3 linked regions of the Prochlorococcus marinus XMU1412 genome follow. The protein of the gene in region 3 binds, or shares a complex with, the protein of the main gene of each other region. Links are inferred from orthologs where the notes say so. Each region holds a gene or a part of one and is shown on either strand. Other genes may lie near its edges.

Evidence for each region. Proteins that work in one complex are often made in the same cells at the same time.
Region 1: the proteins of accD (region 3) and HA152_RS02905 are in contact, whole or in part, in a solved structure (PDB 8UXZ), measured with the Escherichia coli proteins. The link is inferred for Prochlorococcus marinus XMU1412 from one-to-one orthologs.
Region 2: the proteins of accD (region 3) and accB are in contact, whole or in part, in a solved structure (PDB 8UXZ), measured with the Escherichia coli proteins. The link is inferred for Prochlorococcus marinus XMU1412 from one-to-one orthologs.

The regions. Positions count from the first base shown.
Region 1 is NZ_JAAORJ010000002.1:27,310-31,106, forward strand. The notes cover bases 391-3,208. They hold HA152_RS02905 (acetyl-CoA carboxylase carboxyltransferase subunit alpha), read left to right. Parts: upstream 391-1,204; coding sequence 1,205-2,212; downstream 2,213-3,208. Other genes in these bases: HA152_RS02900 (long-chain acyl-[acyl-carrier-protein] reductase), read left to right, coding at 391-1,201; HA152_RS02910 (SDR family oxidoreductase), read left to right, coding at 2,187-2,921; folE (GTP cyclohydrolase I), read left to right, coding at 3,075-3,208. Outside these bases: HA152_RS02895 (aldehyde oxygenase (deformylating)), read left to right, coding at 1-52; more of HA152_RS02900, read left to right, coding at 161-390; more of folE, read left to right, coding at 3,209-3,797. UniProt on the Escherichia coli protein: Component of the acetyl coenzyme A carboxylase (ACC) complex. First, biotin carboxylase catalyzes the carboxylation of biotin on its carrier protein (BCCP) and then the CO(2) group is transferred by the carboxyltransferase to acetyl-CoA to form malonyl-CoA.
Region 2 is NZ_JAAORJ010000001.1:26,352-30,264, forward strand. The notes cover bases 391-3,324. They hold accB (acetyl-CoA carboxylase biotin carboxyl carrier protein), read left to right. Parts: upstream 391-1,571; coding sequence 1,572-2,078; downstream 2,079-3,324. Other genes in these bases: HA152_RS00130 (peptidylprolyl isomerase), read right to left, coding at 391-968; efp (elongation factor P), read left to right, coding at 1,012-1,572; pdxA (4-hydroxythreonine-4-phosphate dehydrogenase PdxA), read right to left, coding at 2,055-3,089; HA152_RS00150 (SDR family NAD(P)-dependent oxidoreductase), read right to left, coding at 3,112-3,324. In the rest of the region: more of HA152_RS00130, read right to left, coding at 1-390; more of HA152_RS00150, read right to left, coding at 3,325-3,913. UniProt on the Escherichia coli protein: This protein is a component of the acetyl coenzyme A carboxylase complex; first, biotin carboxylase catalyzes the carboxylation of the carrier protein and then the transcarboxylase transfers the carboxyl group to form malonyl-CoA.
Region 3 is NZ_JAAORJ010000002.1:255,439-259,323, reverse strand. Bases 758-3,623 are described here. They hold accD (acetyl-CoA carboxylase, carboxyltransferase subunit beta), read left to right. Parts: upstream 758-1,682; coding sequence 1,683-2,564; downstream 2,565-3,623. Other genes in these bases: HA152_RS04240 (Gfo/Idh/MocA family protein), read left to right, coding at 2,961-3,623; HA152_RS04245 (hypothetical protein), read left to right, coding at 2,566-2,958; HA152_RS04255 (phosphoribulokinase), read left to right, coding at 758-1,542. In the rest of the region: leuB (3-isopropylmalate dehydrogenase), read left to right, coding at 1-557; more of HA152_RS04255, read left to right, coding at 646-757; more of HA152_RS04240, read left to right, coding at 3,624-3,885.

The DNA.
Region 1 (3,797 bases), 230 kb from region 3 along the record:
AGGTCTAGATAATAGAGAAATTGCAAGAATGGCTATGGCAGCTATCGTCTGATTACATTTCTAATTATTTAACGATTTTAATAATTAATCAATCCTATTTAAGTAGTTACCTCTGTGCTATTGTTCATAACATCGTATAGAAACCATTTATAAATTTTAAATGTTTGGGTTAATAGGCCACTCAACCAGTTTTGAAGATGCAAAGAGAAAAGCTTCGATGCTAGGCTTTGATCATATTGCTGATGGTGACTTGGATGTTTGGTGTACTGCTCCTCCTCAGCTTGTTGAAAATGTAGAAGTTAAGAGTGCTACTGGAATATCTATTGAAGGTTCTTATATAGATTCGTGCTTTGTTCCTGAAATGCTTTCTAGGTTTAAAACGGCTAGAAGGAAGGTACTAAATGCTATGGAACTAGCTCAGAAAAAAGGGATTAACATTACCGCTTTAGGAGGATTTACTTCTATTATTTTTGAGAATTTTAATCTTCTACAGCATAAACAAATTAGAAATACTTCATTAGAGTGGGAAAGGTTTACTACTGGCAATACTCATACCGCCTGGGTTATTTGTAAGCAACTAGAAATAAATGCGCCTCGCATTGGGATAGACCTTAAAAAAGCAACTGTTGCTGTAATTGGTGCTACAGGAGATATTGGTAGTGCTGTTTGTAGGTGGCTTATCAATAAAACTGGGATTTCAGAACTTCTTATGGTAGCAAGACAACAAGAACCTCTAGCGCTGTTACAAAAAGAATTAGATGGTGGCATCATAACAAGCTTAGATGAGGCATTGCCAAAGGCGGATATTGTCGTATGGGTTGCAAGTATGCCTAAAACTATTGAAATTGATACTGATAACTTAAAAAAACCATGTTTAATGATTGATGGTGGATACCCCAAAAATCTTGATGAGAAATTTCAGGGTGAAAATATTTATGTTTTAAAAGGAGGTATAGTAGAGTTTTTCAATGATATTGGTTGGAATATGATGGAACTTGCCGAAATGCAAAACCCTCAGCGAGAAATGTTTGCTTGCTTTGCAGAGGCTATGATTTTAGAATTTGAAAAGTGTCATACAAACTTTAGTTGGGGAAGAAATAACATTTCCCTTGAAAAGATGGAATTTATTGGGGCAGCTTCTTTAAAGCATGGTTTTTCCGCCATTGGACTTGATAAGCAGCCTAAAGTATTAACTGTATAAATTATGGCTAAACGTTACCTCCTTGATTTTGAAAAGCCTCTTGTTGAACTTGAGAAGCAGATAGATCAAATTAAAGAATTAGCTCGAGATTCAGAGGTAGATGTTAGTCAACAGCTTCTACAGCTGGAAACCTTAGCTGCTAGAAGAAGAGAAGAAATTTTTAAATCTCTCACCCCTGCTCAAAAGATTCAGGTAGCTAGACATCCTCAAAGGCCAAGTACTTTGGATTTTGTTCAAATGTTTTGTGATGACTGGATCGAGTTACATGGAGACAGAAATGGTGGCGATGATATGGCACTAATTGGGGGGATAGGTTCGATAAATAATAGGCCAGTGTTGATGTTAGGGCATCAGAAAGGAAGGGACACAAAAGAAAATGTAGTAAGAAACTTTGGGATGGCAAAACCAGGAGGTTACAGAAAAGCTCTTAGATTAATGCAGCATGCAAATAGATTTTCTTTGCCAATTCTTACATTTATTGATACTCCTGGAGCTTATGCCGGTTTAAAAGCTGAAGAACAAGGTCAAGGAGAAGCGATTGCAAGAAACCTTCGAGAGATGTTTGGATTGAAAGTCCCAATTGTGGCTACTGTTATTGGAGAAGGAGGTTCAGGAGGCGCACTTGGAATTGGTGTTGCAGATAGGTTACTAATGTTTGAACACAGTGTTTACACAGTTGCTAGTCCGGAAGCATGTGCATCAATTTTGTGGAGGGATGCTGCGAAGGCACCAGAAGCTGCATCAGCACTTAAAATTACAGGTAAAGATTTACTTAAATTAGGTATAATAGATGAGGTATTACCAGAACCTTCTGGTGGGAATAATTGGGCTCCTTTAGATGCTGGTTACACACTAAAAGCGGCTATCGAGAAACATCTTAATGCTTTAATGCAAATGCCCGAAGACGAATTAATTGAGGAAAGATATAAAAAGTTTAGAGTTTTAGGTAAATTTATCGAAGCAAATAATATTGAAGAGATTTATAGTGAAATTCCCCAAAAAACTGAATAACTTGAAACTAGCTTTTATAACGGGTGCTACGAAGGGTATTGGTAGATCTACCGCAATTACTTTCGCCAATGCTGGCTGGGATTTAATTTTACTCTCCAGGGATATGGATTTAATGGAGAAACTAAAGAGCGAACTGTTCACTACTAAATCAAAAATTAACCTAGTAAAGTGTGATTTATCTAATCCTTTAGAAATAGAGCATTGTGTTAAAGAGGCAATTGAGAAGTATGGGTGCCCTTCAGTATTGATAAATAATGCCGGTTGCGCATTTAATGGCCCTTTAGTTGAAATGGAATTAGATCAATGGGAACAAACTATTCAAATAAACCTCACAAGTGTTTTTCAAATTTGTAGTTTAATAGTCCCTCAAATGAGAAAAAATGGTGGTTTAGTTATTAATGTTAGTAGTCATGCCTCTTATAATGCATTTCCCCAATGGGGAGCATATTGTATTTCAAAGTCTGCACTAGTTATGTTTACTAAATGCTTGAGGGAAGAGGAGAGATCTAATTCAATTAGAGCCTGCACAATAACTTTAGGCTCAGTAAATACTCCTCTTTGGGACTCAGAATCTATAAATGCTGATTTTGATAGAACTTCTATGCTCTCCTCAAGCGAAGTGTCAGATACTATTCTCTATATGGCTCAACAACCTGCATCACAACTGATTGAAGACTTAACTTTAATGCCCTCCGGAGGAGCTTTCTAAACATTCTTTTTCTTTTCTTAATCCTTAAAAAGTGATTTTTTTTAGGGCTAAGCGAACCCGATTAAACAAAAGAATGTGATATAGTGTATAAGCAATTAAGCCTTAAGAAGATACAGTTAATTAAGTTGCGTACAATTTTCTGTCAAGAATTTTATGACCTCTACATTACCCAACGATAATATTAGAAACTTTGACGATCAGATTACTAATAAATTAATCTCCGAAATTATAAGAGACAGAATTAAGAATTCTGGTACAAGATTTAGTGCTAACGATAATATTTCCGATTTTATAAATCCAGGTGAATTAGAAATTTTAGAAAAAGAAGTAGCCTCAAGAGTTAAAGATTTACTTAAGTCCCTCGTAATTGATGTTGAAAATGATCATAATACTCAAGAAACTGCTGAAAGAGTTTCAAAAATGTACCTAAATGAAGTTTTTAAAGGCAGATATCATGAACAACCTAAAGTTACAAGTTTCCCTAATGATAAGAATCTTGATGAAATTTATACAGTTGGCCCAATTTCGGTTAGATCTGCATGTTCACATCACTTAGTTCCAATTTTAGGAGAGTGTTGGATAGGTATTAAACCTGGAAATAAAGTCATAGGACTTTCAAAATTTGCGAGAGTTGCTGATTGGGTTTTTTCAAGACCTCATATACAGGAAGAAGCTGTAATGATACTTGCAGATGAAATTGAAAAACTGTGTGAACCTAAAGGTTTAGGTATTATTGTAAAGGCCCAACATTATTGTATGAAGTGGAGAGGAGTTAAAGAGCCAAATACAAGTATGATTAATTCTGTGGTTAGAGGCGATTTTAGACACGATTTAAGTTTAAAACAAGAATTTTTTGAGCTTGTAAAACAGCAGTCT
Region 2 (3,913 bases), on a different replicon or contig from region 3:
CCGTCAATTAAATTGCGACCTGCTGGATTTAATTCTGCTTCATATAAAAAGAAGAAAAATTGCGATGAGCCATCATCAACTGAGGTATTTGAATGGGACCATCCTAGAGTTCCAAGTGTTGCAAAAGGTAATGTTGGTGTCTCTGTGTAAAGACCTAAATCTTCAAAAGTTTGATTATAAAAAGTTTCTTTTTCATCAGGAATTCTAATTTCTAAGGGAACATGACGTTCTTCTTTTGTTTCAGGATCTACGTAACCAATATCTTCACCAATTGGATCACCTGTTTGCAGTACAAAAAATTCTTCTGCTCTGTTTATAGGTAAATCTTTGTAGAAGTTTTTTGAAGATAAATCTATAAATGCTCCTGCTGTAAGTGGGGCGTTAAATCCATCCACGATTGCTTGCATATCTCCTTTGGAGGTCTTTATATTGACTTTTGCTCTGCCCAGTAATCTTGGTAAATTATCAAATTCTTTGGGAATAGAGTATGGAAATTCATTTGGTAGAAAATATTCTTCTAATCCACCTATTTTGTCTAAAGAATCTCTTCGGGTCGCTATAAATGAGTATTTATCTTTTGATTTAGAGTAATCTTGAAGACTATCAAAATTTTCTTTGAGTTCTAAAAATGTTTTCTCAGCAATTTTCTTTTTATCGTTTGGTAATTCTTGAATAATTTTACTCTGGTATTTTTTTAGTAAAGATTGACATTTTGTAACAGTTTTCGTAAGAGCGGGCCATCTTCCTCCCCTGATAAGGTCACTAGTATCTTCCAGTTTATGTTGAAGTTCTTGTAACTCAACTTGCTTGATAGGGAGTGCGTTTCTGAGGATTGCACTAGGGTCTTTTACAGCATTTCCAGTAGGTAAATCAGCTAGTACTTGAATCGGTTTTAAGAAAAAAACCTGTAAAATTACAATCGATAAAATTAAAAAAAGTTTGTTCTGATTTGATAAGAATTTTTGCATAGCACTCTTGCAGGTTTATGATCCTTGGGGATGTAATACAGGAATGATTTCCAGTAACGATTTTCGCACAGGTACTACCATCGAATTGGATGGACAAGTTTGGCGTGTTGTAGAATTTCTACATGTCAAGCCTGGCAAGGGTTCTGCTTTCGTGCGAACAAAATTAAAATCAGTTCAAAGCGGCAACGTAGTTGAAAAAACTTTTCGAGCCGGAGAATCAGTACAGCAGGCTATCCTTGAGAAGTCTAACCTGCAGCATACTTATGTGGAGTCTGGTGATTATGTTTTTATGGATATGACAAGTTTTGAGGAGACAAGACTCACCTCTGAACAAATAGGTAAAGGTTCAAAGTATTTGAAAGAGGGAATGGAGGTTAATGTAATTTTTCATAATGGTAAAGTTTTAGAAGTAGAACTTCCAATATCTATTACTTTGAAAGTTACAGAGACTGATCCAGGAGTTAAAGGTGATACTGCTAGTGGGGGCACGAAACCAGCTATTCTAGAAACAGGTGCTCAAGTTATGGTTCCTTTATTTATTTCTGAGGGAGAGATGATTAAAGTTGATACTCGTAATGACAGTTATCTTGGACGTGAAAATTAATGGCTATGAAATTAGATCATGATGACTTAAATCGCTTAATAGAGAAAATCTCTAAAAGTGATATACAAGAGTTCTCACTAGAGGGAGAAGATTTTAAACTCGAAATAAAAAGGAATGTATTTGATCAGAACCAAGTTTTTAATAATTTAGTCTCAAATACTTCATTTGATAAGCAAACAATTGTTGATCAAAAAACTAATAATGGCAATATACCAATTGTCAGTGAATCCGAAGCACCTCAGGTGGCGCCCCCAGGGCGTTCTGATCTAACTGAAATTACTTCTCCTATGGTTGGGACATTCTATAGGGCTGCAGCGCCTGGTGAGGAGCCATTCGTCGAAGTGGGGAATAACGTTAAGGTCGGTCAAACTATTTGTATTTTGGAAGCAATGAAGTTAATGAATGAAATTGAATCTGAATTTAATGCTGAAATAGTAGAGATTCTCGTTGAAAATGGAACACCAGTAGAATTTGGTCAAGTTTTAATGCGTGTTAAGCAGTCTTGAATTGTTAGTCATTTCTACGGCAGTCTTAATAGCCTCAATCATGCTCTGAGATTGAGCAATTCCTTTGCCGGCAATATCAAATCCCGTTCCATGATCCGGAGATGTTCTTATAAAAGGTAACCCGATTGTGGTATTGACTGAGTAATTTAGAGCTATCAATTTCATTGGTATTAAACCTTGATCATGATACATAGCAAGAATGCCATTGTGCGTATCAGCATTATTGTCACTCCAAGCTTTTACGGAAGAATTCCAGCAACTATCTGGAGATAAAGGGCCTAATAATCTAATACCTCTATTTTTCTCATTCCATGTGATTAATGCATCATTGAGCCAATCTTTTTCTTCATTACCTAAAATACCCTCTTCGCCGGCATGAGGGTTTAATCCTGCTACTTTTAAAGTAGGTTTATCAGTATAGGTATTACAAAAATCTTTGAAAAGATCCAATTTAGAATGGATTAATTCTTTAGTTAATTTATTGGGAACCTCAGAAAGGGCAATGTGGGTTGTAGCTAGTAAAGTATTAAATCTCCAACCTGTTATTGGAGATTTTGCTGTAAATAACATTCCAACGTTTTTTACTCCACATGATTTTGCTAGTACTTCAGTTTGACCAGAGAAGTGATGACCTGCAAGAGACCATGATTTCTTGCAAATTGGTCCAGTTACAAGTGCCGAATTGGGAGATTGTTTTACAATATCTATTGCTTTTGTTAAATATTGGAAACTTGAATTACCATAACTTGATTTAGGGCCATTATCTGATGCAGCAATTTCTAGATCATGTATTTTGAAATTTTTAGGATTCGCAAGGTTTTCTAATCCTAATGACCTGAGATATTTATATGTATTTTGTAGATTTTTTTTTGATCCAACTAATATATATTCAATATTTTTGGGTATCTGACTAGAACAAAGTGCTTTTAAGATTGTTTCAGGTCCAATCCCTGACTCATCTCCCACGCTTAATACTACCTTTAATATTTCATTTGCATTTTGAAAATTCATAAAAAGCTTTTAATTTATTTTTTTAACTGTTCAGATAACAATTTTTTAAGCCTAATTTATAGTTTTTATAAATTAGTTTATATCCGAGTGTTTTGCATAAAAGTTTGTTTGAAACTCTTCTATTTTCCATCCAAAAAGATTGAGCGATAGGTGATAATGCATCTTTTACATCCTCAAATAATATGGGCTTTGGCATTGTTAAACCAAGTAAATCGTAGCAATATTGAATAACTTCTATCTGAGAACAGGGTTCATCATCTGCAATATTTATAATTTGATGAAACTTTAAACAATCTTTATTCTGTAATAAAAAAATAATCGCATGCGTAATATCAGCAACATGAACTCTTGAAAATACTTGAGATTTTTTTAAGATAACTCGAATTTTTTGATTTTTGATTGCATCAAACGTGGATCTTCCAGGTCCATAGATACCAGGTAATCTAAAAATTTGAACGGGCAAACTAGATTCAATCCATTTTTTTTCGCAATTTAATCTATTATGACTTCTTTTTTGAAAAGGATTAGGCTGATCTATCTCAGAAACCCAACCACCTTCAGTGTTTCCATATACTCCTGTGGTTGATAAATATCCAACCCATTCAAGGGGTAAATCTTGCAGTTTACTTTGTAGGCTTTCTAGTACGGGATCATTACCATTTTTGTCAGGAGGTATGCAACTAAGAATATGTGTTACTCCATCAAAAATTTCTTCGTCGGGAACTACGCCGTTTTCACTGTTGAAAATAAAACTATTTGGATCTTTGCTTGCAGATCTTGAGCTTGTTAAAACATTGCAACCGAATTTTCTAATTGTTTTTGCA
Region 3 (3,885 bases):
CTGAAATAGCAATAAAAATTGCTAACCAAAGAAATAAAAAAATATGTTCTGTTGATAAATCAAACGTCCTTGAGGTTAGTCAATTGTGGAGAGATACAGTTTTAAATATCACCTCAAAAGATAAAAATATATCTCTAAGCAATATGTACGTTGATAATGCAGCAATGCAATTAGTTAGAGATCCTGGTCAATTTGATGTAATTTTAACAAGTAATTTATTTGGAGATATCTTAAGCGACTTAGCCGCGATGTTAACTGGTTCTATTGGTATGCTTCCATCTGCTTCTCTAAACAATAATGGCCCAGGAGTTTTTGAACCTGTTCATGGTTCGGCTCCTGACATAGCTGGTAAAAACATAGCGAATCCTATAGCAATGCTTTTATCTGCTTCCATGATGTTAAAAATTGGATTAAATGAAGAAGAAGCTGCAGAAAATTTAGAAACTGCCATTGATAAAGTTTTATCAAAAGGATTTAGAACAGCAGATTTAGCTGATGGGTCTTCTGAAGTTTCATCTTGCAGTGAAATCGGAGATAAAATAATGGATGAAATTTAAAAAAAATTAATAAATAAAAAAATATTTTTAAGTAAAACATAAAGTTGGCATATGACCTGTCAGAATCATGAGATATTGTTTTTAAAAAATGTCAAAACGTCATCCAGTAGTTGCTGTAACAGGATCTTCAGGAGCAGGAACAAGTACAGTAAAAAGAGCCTTTGAGCATATTTTTGCCAGAGAAGATATTGTTCCCGCAGTTGTAGAAGGTGATAGTTACCACAGATTTGAAAGAATGCCTATGAAAAAAGCTATGGCAGACGCTCTTTCAAAAGGTGAAAATTTCTCTCATTTTGGTCCAGAGGCTAATCTTTTTGACAAGCTAGAAGAACTTTTTAAAATCTATGGTGAAACTGGAGGAGGAAAGAAAAGATATTATCTACATAGTCTTGAAGAAGCAGAAGAACATAATACAAGACTTGGGACAGCCTTGGAACCTGGACAATTTACTCCATGGGAAGATATTCCTGAGGGAACAGATGTACTTTTTTATGAAGGTTTGCATGGCGGGGTAGAAGGTGATGGATACAATGTGGCATCTTATGCTGATTTACTTGTTGGTGTTGTTCCAATAACAAATTTAGAGTGGATTCAAAAAATCCATAGAGATAACGCAGAAAGAGGTTATTCAGCGGAAACCATTGTGGATACTATATTGAGAAGAATGCCTGATTATATAAATCACATTTGCCCACAATTCAGCAAAACCGATATTAATTTCCAAAGAATTCCCACAATTGACACTTCTAATCCTTTTATATGCAGGAATATCCCAACCCCTGACGAGAGCTTTGTGATCATACATTTCAGAAAAGGGGCAAGAGAGAAATGGGGGATTGATTTTCAATACTTGCTTGGAATGATTAACGATTCATTTATGTCAAGTCCTACAAGTATCGTTGTAAATGGAGGGAAAATGGGTTTCGCAATGGAACTAATTCTCACTCCAATAATTCATAAAATGATTGAGGAGAAAAATAAATAATAATTAATTTTCGATTATCAACTCAAATAATTATATTTTTTAATTTTAGGAGTTTTTAATCTATAGGATCTCAAATTTTTATATATCTTTCTTGATAAAAGTACCTTATTTAGATTTAAATAGAAAAAACAGGAAACGTTGTGTCATTAATCGACTGGTTTGCCGCAAGGCGTAAAGATCAATTTGTTGGGAAAGTTTCGCAAGATACTGATGAGGGAGATGGTTTGTGGGTTAAATGTTCAGAATGTTCGCAAGTAGCCTATAGAAAAGACCTAATTTCAAATTACAATGTTTGTAGTAATTGTGGACACCACAATAGGATTAATAGCGATGAAAGGATAAATATAATTGCTGACAAAAATTCATTCGAGGAGTTTGATAGTTCACTAAGTCCTACAGATCCTTTAGGTTTTAAAGATAGAAGAGCATATGCTGATCGAATTAAAGAAAGTCAAGCAGGTACAGGTTTAAGAGATGGAGTCGTAACAGGTATCTGTTCTGTAAATTCAATGCCTTTAGCATTGGCTGTTATGGATTTTAGATTTATGGGAGGATCCATGGGTTCAGTAGTTGGTGAAAAAATTACAAGGATAATTGAGAGAGCAACTTTAGAAAATTTTCCAATTCTTATTGTTTGCGCATCAGGGGGAGCAAGGATGCAAGAAGGTATGTTAAGTCTCATGCAAATGGCAAAAATATCTGGAGCACTAAAAAAACATAAAGAAAAAAATCTTCTTTATATGCCCTTGTTAACTCATCCAACCACTGGAGGGGTAACAGCAAGCTTTGCAATGTTAGGTGATTTAATTTTGGCGGAACCTAAAGCTCTTATTGGATTTGCGGGAAGAAGGGTTATAGAACAAACATTAAGAGAAAAATTACCCGATAATTTTCAAACAGCTGAATATCTGCTTGAGCATGGTTTCGTTGATGTAATAGTTAAAAGGAAAGATCTCAAGGATACTTTGACTAAAATTTTAAAAATTCATGGTGTAAAAGAACTTGCAAAAGCAAATATATAAAATGAGAATTATTTCAAATTTCTTTTATTTTTCTTTAAGCCTTTTATTTTTTATTTTAAATTTTGCGCCATATTCTTATGGGATAGGTAATGTTGACTGGGTCCTACTAAAAGAGAATAATGAAGGGAAAGAATGGCTTGATAAAGGAAGTATTAAGCCGCTTCCAAATGGTGAAATAACTGTCTTAACAAAGTTCTTCAAAAATCCAACTGATTCTGATGATGATGGGGTGTTATCACTTTATGTAATGAGAATTAATTGCGATGAAAAAAAGTTTAAAGATACTTCCATAAATGGAATACCTCAATTCAATTCAAAATGGCAAACTTCCAATAATGATGAACTAATAGATGTAGTTATTGAAAATAGCTGTTCAGAGTTTATAAATGGATAAGAATGAATTCTAAAAATAAAAAATTAAAAATAGCAATCGCTGGTCTAGGTTTTGGTAAAAAAGTACATTTAGAAGCGTTAAAAGAGTCGAATTATTTAACGCCTGTTGCTATTTATCATTATGACAAAATGCAAAAATCAATTCTAGAAAAAGAAACTGGTTTAGAGTTTTTTCATGATTGGGAAGGCTTAGTTAAATCTCAAGAAATTGATGGGATTATTATTGCTACTCCTCCTGAATCAAGATTTGAATTAGCAAAACAAGCTCTTGAGAATAATAAAAATTTGCTACTAGAAAAACCTGTTTCAATATCGTCCTCTGAAATAGAAGAGCTTCAGAGGATATCTTTGATTAATAACTTAAGCGTATGTGTTGATTTCGAATATAGAGCAGTACCCCTTTTTCTTCAGACAAAAAAAATTATTGATGAAAATATTTTAGGAGAAATATATTTAGTCAAATTAGATTGGTTAATGGGTAGCAGATCCGACCCTAAAAGGGCTTGGAATTGGTATTCTTTGGAAGAAAAAGGTGGAGGAGTTATTGGCGCCTTAGGTACTCATGCATTCGACATGTTGAATTGGTTTTTTGGAGAATCAATAAATGTATCTGGCAAGTTAGCAACATCGATCAAAAAAAGACCTTTAGCTAATTCATCTGATTTTAATGATGTTACTAGCGAGGATGTTTGTCTGGCTAATATAGAAATATCAAACTTTAGCTCCAATCTTATTCCATGTCAGGTATCTCTATCATCGATTTCTAAAAATGGTAGAGGTTTTAGTTTAGAAATATACGGAAGCGAAGGTTCACTTATTCTTAAGAGCGAGAACCAAAAAGATTACGTCCATGGTTTTAATTTGAAATATTCAAACAATGAAAATAAAATACAAAATCTAACTGCAGATTCGAGATTTAATTTTGAAA